DNA from 4 places in the Micromonospora sp. NPDC049559 genome. Region 3 is predicted to be linked to each of the others. Evidence: riboswitches for the same ligand, from Rfam matches in the RefSeq annotation. Region 3 holds a riboswitch; each other region holds the start of a gene.
The links. Region 3 has a riboswitch for cyclic di-AMP ahead of AB0J86_RS18240 (transglycosylase family protein). Riboswitches for the same ligand answer to the same signal wherever they lie in the genome.
Positions count from the first base shown of each region.

Region 1: another riboswitch for cyclic di-AMP. It lies ahead of AB0J86_RS00555 (hypothetical protein); the one in region 3 lies ahead of AB0J86_RS18240 (transglycosylase family protein).
Region 2: another riboswitch for cyclic di-AMP. It lies ahead of AB0J86_RS16270 (C39 family peptidase); the one in region 3 lies ahead of AB0J86_RS18240 (transglycosylase family protein).
Region 4: another riboswitch for cyclic di-AMP. It lies ahead of AB0J86_RS02030 (NlpC/P60 family protein); the one in region 3 lies ahead of AB0J86_RS18240 (transglycosylase family protein).

Region 1 covers NZ_JBFAPK010000001.1:120,783-122,973, forward strand. The annotation lists gene AB0J86_RS00555 (hypothetical protein) at 1-981, opposite strand, end outside; cyclic di-AMP (ydaO/yuaA leader) riboswitch at 986-1,120, opposite strand; gene AB0J86_RS00560 (BlaI/MecI/CopY family transcriptional regulator) at 1,421-1,789, shown strand; gene AB0J86_RS00565 (M56 family metallopeptidase) at 1,786-2,191, shown strand, end outside.
Region 2 covers NZ_JBFAPK010000012.1:174,033-176,223, reverse strand. The annotation lists gene prcB (proteasome subunit beta) at 1-205, shown strand, start outside; cyclic di-AMP (ydaO/yuaA leader) riboswitch at 397-540, shown strand; gene AB0J86_RS16270 (C39 family peptidase) at 1,001-1,846, shown strand; gene AB0J86_RS16265 (TIGR02452 family protein) at 2,048-2,191, shown strand, end outside.
Region 3 covers NZ_JBFAPK010000015.1:87,071-89,261, forward strand. The annotation lists gene AB0J86_RS18235 (L,D-transpeptidase) at 1-460, opposite strand, end outside; cyclic di-AMP (ydaO/yuaA leader) riboswitch at 902-1,042, shown strand; gene AB0J86_RS18240 (transglycosylase family protein) at 1,046-1,720, shown strand; gene AB0J86_RS18245 (hypothetical protein) at 1,781-2,191, opposite strand, start outside.
Region 4 covers NZ_JBFAPK010000001.1:451,309-453,499, forward strand. The annotation lists gene AB0J86_RS02030 (NlpC/P60 family protein) at 6-899, opposite strand; cyclic di-AMP (ydaO/yuaA leader) riboswitch at 1,051-1,190, opposite strand; gene AB0J86_RS02035 (peptidoglycan recognition family protein) at 1,422-2,191, shown strand, end outside.

The sequences.
Region 1 (2,191 bases), on a different contig from region 3:
ATCGGAGGCGCCGCTGTACGACTTCCAGCCCGACCCCGGCCACCAGATCTGCTTGTACCAGATGACGTAGAGGATTCCGAGCCGGTCCGCGTTGCGAATGAGGAACGCGGCGAGGTTGTTGCCGTACAGCTTCTGGTCCTGGGTCTTCGCCGAGGCGAATCCCCTGTTCAGCAACGACCAGTCGCAGGCACGACCCTTCGGGTGCTCGAACGGGCCGCCGGGGCGGTAGCAGCCGACGAACCGGTTGAAGCCGGCCTTCTTCACCTCGGTGTACGCGTTGAGCGTCCGGGGGGTGATGCAGCCGGAGGTGGTCGGGTCGTCCTTGCTGCACGACTCGTTCGGCCACTCACCGTTGGCGGTACGCGGCGCCGCCTTCGCCACCGGCGAGGTGGCGCTCACGAAGCCGTTGCCGATCAGACGGTTGCCGCCGACCAGGTCGAGCGCCTTGTCGGCCTCGCCCTTCCGCTTGGCCATGATGGCGAGCTGCTTCTGCTGCTCCCGCAGCTCGGCGTCGAGCGCGGCCTGGGCGCGGGCGACCTGTTCCTTCGCCTCGTCCAGTTCGGTGAGCTTGCCGTTGTTGACCATGTTCATCTGGTCGAGCCGCGCGACCCGCTCGATGAACGAGTCGCTGGACGAGCTGGAGAGCAGCACGGCCGCCACGCTGAGCCGGCCGGTGCGGTACGACTGCGCGGCGATCTGCCCGACCTGCGGGGCCAGTTCGTCGAGCCGCGCCTGCACCTTCCGCAGCTCGCCGTTCAGCTCGCCCTGGCGCTTCTTCGACTGGTCAACCTTGGCCTTGGCCTGGAGGTAGTCGCGGCCGGCCACTTCGAGCACGTCGCGCAGCAACGCCGGTGGGGCGTCCTCCTCGGCGGCCGGCGCGTCGGGCGCCGCCGTGGCCCCCTCGGCGGGCGCCACGACCATGGCCACGCCGGCGACCAGCGCCAGTGCGGGGGTGAGCAATCGGCGTAGGGGTGTAGTCAAGTCGTCTTCCTTCCGTCGACCGCCGACCGGGTTAGCTGACGGGTTCGGGACGGAAGTCGGTCCCTACCGCTGGCGCGGATTCACCCCATGGAACGTGGTTCCCCGATTCGCCCCTTCGGCGATTAGGCGGCGGCACCACCGGTACCGGTAGGCACCTGCGGGTGGTGACCGTCCGCGAGAATACCGGACATCGACCGCTGACTACCAGGCCCAGGAGCTGCGATAACCGTTGCAGGACAACAACTCTGAGTAACCTCCGCTGCTCCGGCGCCCGTAGACCACGGTCGATCCACCAGCCCGACCGGCACTCGGGGAACCCTACCCGATCTCCGAAGCGGGTTAGGAGACGCGGTACCGCCGGACCCCTTCCGCTCGGCCGCCCGGCGACGGCCGGGCGTACCGCTACGCTGTGGGGCCGCACGGGAGGGGGGACGGGGCGATGCACGGCCTGGGTGAGCTGGAGTCGGCGATCATGGACCGACTGTGGCGGTGGGACGGACCGGCCACCGCCCGCGACGTCGTCGAGGCGCTGCACGGCGAGCGTCCCCTCGCGTACACGACGGTGCAGAAGGTGATGGACAACCTGTACCGCAAGGGCTGGCTGACCCGTACGCTGCACGGCCGGGCGCACCGGTACCGGCCGAGCATCTCGCGGGAGGCGGCGGTGGCGCGGCTGATGCGCGAGGCGCTCACCGACACGCCCGACCACCGGGCGGTCTTCGCGCACTTCCTGGCCACGATCGACGCGGAGGAGTCCCGCGCGCTGCGCGCCGCCCTGCGCCAGCACGGGCGGCCGGAGCCGGAATGATCGCGGCGCTGGTGCTGCTCGCGTACGCGGTGGTGCTGGCCGCCGTCGGGCCGCGCCCGCTGGCCCGGCTGCCGGAGCAGCACGGCTATCCACTCTCGACGGTCGCCGCCTGGTACCTGGCCGGCACCTGGGCGGCCGTGGCGGCGGCGAGCGCCGTGGTGCTGCTGGTGGGGCTGCCGCCGCACGCCGACGGCCGGCTGGTCGGCCTGTTGCCCGGTTCGCCGGCGCTGGCGCACCACCCGCACGAGCACCTGCCCGAGCTGACCGCCCCGGTCGCGCTCGCCGTCGGCGCCGCGGCGCTGGCCCGCCTCGGCTGGGTCGCCGTCGCCGGGGCCCGCGCGCAGCGCCGCGCCCGCCGACGGCACCTGGCGTCGCTACGGCTGCTCGGCGGCGCCGAGGCCG
Region 2 (2,191 bases), on a different contig from region 3:
CGCCGAGGCGGCCGAGCTGGCGGTCGAGGCGCTCTACGACGCGGCCGACGACGACACCGCGACCGGCGGCCCCGACCTCATCCGGAAGATCTACCCGGTGGTGATGTCGGCGACCGCCGACGGCACCCGCCGGTTCACCGACGAGGAGACCGGCGCCCTCGCCGAGGCCGTCGTCGCCCGCCGCGCGGAGGCCCTCTCCCGCTGATTGATCACGGTGCGTTTCCGGCCGTGCTGCTACCGTGACGGCCGGAATGCCCGGTTCTCGGCTTCTCCCGGCCCCGCCCAAAGCGGCGTGGGTCACGGTTTTGGCTGCTCAGGAGGGGTTGGCACGGGACGAAGCCGTTCAGTAGTGTCGGCCCGTCCGGTCCGGTGACTGGTCGCCACAGGGGCGGCGCCGGGGCGGACCCGCCGAGTCGTGCTGTGACGAGCCGGGGACCCACCGTAAGTCTGGGGTGAATCCCTCGGGCCAGTGGCCAGAGGGTAGGGCGACTTCCCGTCCGAATCCGTCAGCTAACCCGGTAGGCGGTATCGGAAGGAGAACACCTCGTGCAGTTCCCCCCGGGCTCCCGCCCGACCCCCCGATCTCCCCGTCGTGCCGTGCCCGTACCGCCGATTCCCGCGCCCGTAGCGGGCTCGGAGACCCTGGACCGCTAGGCCACGCCAGCGGCCCCTGGGCCTCGTACGGCTCCGCCGGGCTCGACGACCCGGCATCCACCTGGACACCCCACGGCTCCGCCACGCGCGGAGCGGGTGAGGCGCGCCCCGGCACCGACCGGTGGGCGCCGGCCGTGGTGATCTGAGCCGAACCGCGTACCGGGGGCGGGGGACGACCAGCGGGTTCCCGTGGTCCGCCACGTGGACCGCGCCGCGTCCACCCCAAGCTGGCCTGGCAGAAACGCCGTTCTCGATCTCGGTGCCGCGAGCGCCGTCCGCGCCGGACCCCGTCCGCGCGCCCGGGCCGCGTCGCGCCACCGGACCGCGGCAGATCTGTGGAGGACCGATGAAAGACCGCCTTACCCCGCGATTCAAGCAAGCGATGACCCGTACCCGCTTCCGGGTGGCGGCTGGCTCGGCCGCCGCACTCGCCGCGGCGCTCACCACCGGCCTGCTGGTGACCCAGACCGGTACGCCGTCCACCGGCCACGACGCCGCCGCGGTCTCCGTGGCGGACCTGGCGCACAGCAACGACCAGGCGCTCCGTCTCGACGGCGGCGCCGGAGCCGGCGCGGCGGCGCCCGCGACCAGCGCCCCCGAGCCGGCGACCAGCACCCCGGCGGCGAAGGCCGCCCCGGCCAAGCCGGCGGCCGCGAAGGCGCCGGCGAAGCCCGCGCCGCCCGCGTCGAAGGTGCTCGACTACGACTACCAGGCGCAGATCAACGGCTGGTACTGCGGCCCGGGGGCCACCCGGATCGCGCTCAGCGCCCGGGGCAAGGCGCAGAGCCAGGACGCCATCGCCGCCGCGCTCGGCACCACGATGAACGGTACGAACTCGGCCGAGGACACCACCCGGGTGCTCAACGACGTCCTGGGCGGCAACTTCTACTCGACCACCGCGATCCCGAACGACGGCGCCACCCCGGCCCAGATGGACCAGCTCCAGGCCGACGTGGTGCACGCGGTCAGCAACGGCTACGCGGTGGTCGCCAACATCGTCGGCTCGGCCACGGACACCGACGGCGGCTGGCACAGCTACGACGGCGGTCACTACCTGACGGTGGTCGGCTACCGGGACAACGGCCGTACCGTGCAGATCGCCGATCCGGCCTACGTCAACGGCGTCAGCTCGTACTGGATGACCACCATCGATCTGGCCAACTGGATCGGCACGCGCGGCTACTCCGCCTGACCGGTCACCCTCCCCACGACGGAAGCATCGGCGCGACCCGCCGGTGCTTCCGTCGTATCCGGACCCCGCCAGCGCCACAGCACCGCAACGGGCATCGGCCCCGGCTGCGCGGACGACGGCGGTAAATCCGTGTCGGCCGGAGTGCCCGCCCGGGTAGCCTCCCCGCGTGCGAGATTCGACCACGGCCGTACGGGAGGGCCGGTGAGCGGGCGGCTCCGCGAGATCGCCCGGCAGACCGTCGGGATCGCCGAGCGGGGGAGCTACCGTGCTCCGGACGGGACGGAGATCGACATTGCCGCCGAGGTGGCCGCCGCCGTCGGCGGTACCCGGCATCACCTGCCCGAC
Region 3 (2,191 bases):
TGAAGGTGGTTCTGCGGCCGATGGTCGCCGTGATGGTCCGGTCGGTGTCGAAATGGCGGCCCCCGGGCGCCGCCACCCCACCGATCTCGCTCCGTACCGTCAGCCTGGTCCCCGGCCGCCAGTGGTCCCTCGGGCGGTAGATGACCTGGTCGTCGCTGTGCCAGCGCCAGGCGCCGACCTGCGGGGGATCGCTGCGTACGGAGAGGCGCCGTTCCACCTCGGTCTTCGTACCGGCCGGCACCGGCGCGCCGAACTTCAGTACCACCGGCATGCCGACGCCGTAGACCTCGCCGTTGCGCAGCTCCACCGTGCTGGTGACGGGGTCACCGCCCGGCCGGCCGCCGGCGCGGAGGTCGGCGCCGGTGGGCGGGGTCGCGCCGGCGTGCGCCGGGCCGGCGGCGAACAGGACCGCGGTGGCGGTGAGCAGGAGTGCGGTCCCGAGCGCCAGGGCCACACTCACCCGGCGGTTGCTCGGTACTCGGTTCGCTCGCTCTTCGTTCTCCACCTCGGCCTCCATCGGATCGGTTTCCGGTTTCGACTGTCGCGGTGACGCACCCGTCGTCTCTCGACCTCGGAGACGGGGGCGGGCGGTCGGGCGGTGGTTCGCGGGGCCTGTCCGGCGATGGGGGCTCGGTGTGCCGAGCGGGTACCCGCGTCGCGGCGCGACTAACGGCGCGTCCCCGCGTTCCCGCCCGATTCCGCCCCGCCCGCGCCCGGCGTGCCGCCTTCCCGACATATCGAAATTGCGGGGCGTCGCCCGAGTAGGCACCGTTTCGTCGTGAGGGGAGTCACCATCCGGGCGGCAGGAGTGGAGCGCCCCGCCGACCCCGTCCTAGCGTCGGTTGTTCCGCTTCCAGCGGATGCCCGCGCCGGTACGCCGAGTCCTGCCGCCGGTCGGCGGGTCGAAGACGAACCACAGGCAGGAGCGGGGGACCCAGGTTCCTCGGCGCGCGGGAGCGCGCCTCTGGGGTGAAGCCGCCTTGGCGGCCGGGCGACCTCGGCCCGAACCCGACAGCTCACCTCGTAGGCGTGGAGGGGGATACCCATGGCTTTCAGCAGGTACACCGGGCGTCACCACGTCCAGCCGTCCCGCCGGCACCGCCGGATGGCCGCCGCCGTCGCGCTCTCCGGTGCCGCCGGGGTGGCCGCGCTGCTCGGCAGCGGTACGGCCGCCAGCGCCGCGTCGAGCGTGAACTGGGACGCCATCGCCCAGTGCGAGTCCAGCGGGAACTGGCACATCAACACCGGCAACGGCTACTACGGGGGCCTGCAGTTCGCGCAGAGCACCTGGCAGGCGTACGGCGGAACGAAGTACGCGGCCCGCGCCGACCTGGCCACCCGGGAGCAGCAGATCGCCGTGGCCGAGAAGGTCCTCGCGGGTCAGGGCATCGGCGCCTGGCCGGTCTGCGGTGCGCGGGCCGGCGCGTCGACGCCGAGTCCGACGAGCACCACCTCGAAGCCGGCGAGCACCACCTCGAAGCCGGCCGGCACCGCGACGAAGCCGACGGGCGGCGCGTCCCACCGGGGCGGCTCGACCGGCGGCGGGTCCCACCCGGCCGCCGGGAAGGGCGGCTACACCGTCCGGCCCGGTGACACGCTCTCGGCGATCGCCGCGAAACACCACGTCCAGGGCGGCTGGCACGCGCTGTACGAGAAGAACAAGCGGGTCGTCGGCGCCGACCCGAACCTGATCCTCCCCGGGCAGCGACTCAGCCTCTGACGCGTGGCGACCGGGGCGCCCGCGGCGGTTCGCCGCGGGCGCCCCGGCGGCGCCGAACCGTCACTCGCCGTCGGGGAAGGCGTAGCTCGACGGCGGGTTGGCCTGCTGGGCCGGTGTGCCGTAGACGATCGCGACCTCGTCGTGCGCGTGCAGGACGATCCCCGCCGGGTCGCCCGCGTACGGCTTGCCGTTCACGTACGCCTGGAGCACCTTGCCGTCGCCGGCCTTGAGCCCGCCGATCTGGTCGGCCGTGAGCGTCACCTGCCACTCGGTGAAGAACTGGCCGAGGCTGAAGTCGGCCTTCACCGGCGACTCGATGTGCAGCACGCCCGTGGTGTCGTGGGTGTGCAGGGGGCTGATCTGGCCGCCCGCGGCGTCGATGCCGACCTCGGCCGGTACCGTCACCGGCTGCCCGTTCGCGATCACGTCGAGGTGGGCGTGGATGTGCTCGGTCGTACCCTCGGTGCCGAG
Region 4 (2,191 bases), on a different contig from region 3:
AGCGGTCAGTCCGGTCGGCCGTACCCGACGATGCTGCCGTCGTCGATCTTCTTCATCCGGACGTGGTCCCCGGTGTGCGGCGCGTGCACCACGAACCCGCCGCCGACGTACATGCCGACGTGTGCGAGCCCGTTGTAGAAGACCAGGTCGCCGGGCTGCAGTTGCGAGCGGCTGACGTGCCGCATGGTGTTGTACTGCCGGGCCGCGTTGTGCGGCAGGCTGACCCCGACCTTCGCCCAGGCCGCGAGCATCAGGCCGGAGCAGTCGTACGTGTCGGGCCCGTCGGCGCCCCAGACGTAGCGCTTGCCGATCTGCGCGCAGGCGAACTTGGCGACGGTGAGCTGCTTGCCGCCGGTGTACTCGGTGGGGCAGAGGCCCAGCCGGAAGTTGCCGTCGCCGTTGCCGCCGACCTTGACCCGCAGCGCCTGCAGCCGGTCGACCTCGGCGTTGATCTGCTTCTTCTTCACCGCGAGCTCGGCGTCGGTCTTGGCGAGCTGGGCGATCAGCGCGTCCAGCGGCGCCTTCTTCGCGGCCAGCTGGTCCCGCAGGTCCATCGCGGCCTGCACGTCGTTGCGCTGCTCCTTGGCGAAGTGGGCGAGCAGTTCCAGCTGGTCGGTGAGCTGGGTCGGCGAGCCACTGCTGAGGATCGCGTTCACCGCGGAGGTGGTGTTACCCATGTAGGTGCGGGCGGCGAACTGGCCGACCTTGCCCATCGCGAGGTCCACCTGCAACTGCAGGGGCTGGAGCTGCTTGGCGAGGCCGTCGGCCTGCTTCTGCTTGGCGACCAGGTCCTCGTGCGTGGCGTTGTACTGCTCGATCACCGGCTCCAGCTTGTTCCAGGCCGTGTCGATCTGCTTCTCGATCTCGGTCACCGAGGGCTCGGCGACGGCGGGCGTCACGCCCGTGAGCAGGACGGCGATGCTGGCAGCTGCGGCGAGAGCAGCGGTGATGAGAGGCCGGCGCGGGCGCGGCGCGGCGATTCGGTGACCGGCGGAGGCCGGCTGGTCGAATCGCGGCCGCGGGGCGGTATGTGCCACCGGGGTCCGTACTCCTTCTTCCCCTGGCCGCCTACCGAGTTAGCTGACGGGTTCGGGCGGGAAGAGTTGCGCCCTACCGCAGGTTCGCGGATTCACCCCGATGTGGTCCTGGGTCCCCGGTTCGTGCTCGTGACGATTCGGCGGGTCGGGCCGGCCGCCCGGTTGGGCGAACTACCGACGGCTCGACGGTCACCAAGGTTAGGGAGAAGCTTTCTCGGAAAGCAAGCCGGCGCGGGGGGCAATTCGTTAGGTATATGCGCCGGTCGCGGAGGGTGCCGCTTCGCGAAGCTTTTTTTCGGCTTTGTTGCAGTCTTTGGCAGCTATTGACCAGGCCCGAGATGTCGGGTCAGGGTGAGGCGTAGGTCGATTCCCCATGGAGGTCCCATGCACCCTCCGAACGTCCCCCTCGGCAGGCGAATCCTGCTCAGTACCGCCCTCGTCGGCGCCGCGACGCTCGCGCCGACCCTACCCGTCCAGGCCGCGGCCACCCCGGTGGACAGCCGGCAACAGCTGTACGCCGCCGCGGCCGCCGAGTACGGCGTGCCCGAGGCCGTCCTGCTCGGCGTCTCCTATCTGGAGTCCCGCTGGGACGGCAACGCCGGCACCCCCAGCACCAGCGGCGGCTACGGTCCCATGCACCTCACCGACGCCCGCCACGTCGCCGGCCTGCCCGGCGGGGGCCACTACGACGCGGGCGAGGACCCGCGCGGCGACTCCGCCCGCCCGGCGCTCGCCGTCCAGCACCCCGAGGCCGACGCGCCGCCCGCCGCGGCGCTGCAGACCCTCGACAGCGCGGCCCGGTTGACCGGTACCGCGGCGGAGGCGCTGCGAAGCGACCCGGCCGCCAACATCCGCGGCGGCGCGGCGCTGCTCTCGTCGTACCAGCGGGCCCTGGCCGGACCGACCGGGAACGCGAGCGACCCCGCGGCCTGGTACGGCGCGGTGGCCCGGTACTCCGGCAGCGACAGCGCGGACGCGGCGGCGGCCTTCGCGGACGAGGTCTTCACCACCATCCGCGACGGCGCCAGCCGGACCACCGACGACGGACACCGGATCACGCTCGCCGCGCACCCCGGCCTGAACCCGGCCCGGTCCTGGCTGGACAAGCTCGGCCTGCGCGAGCTGGCCCGCCCGGACGGGCTGGAGTGCCCGCC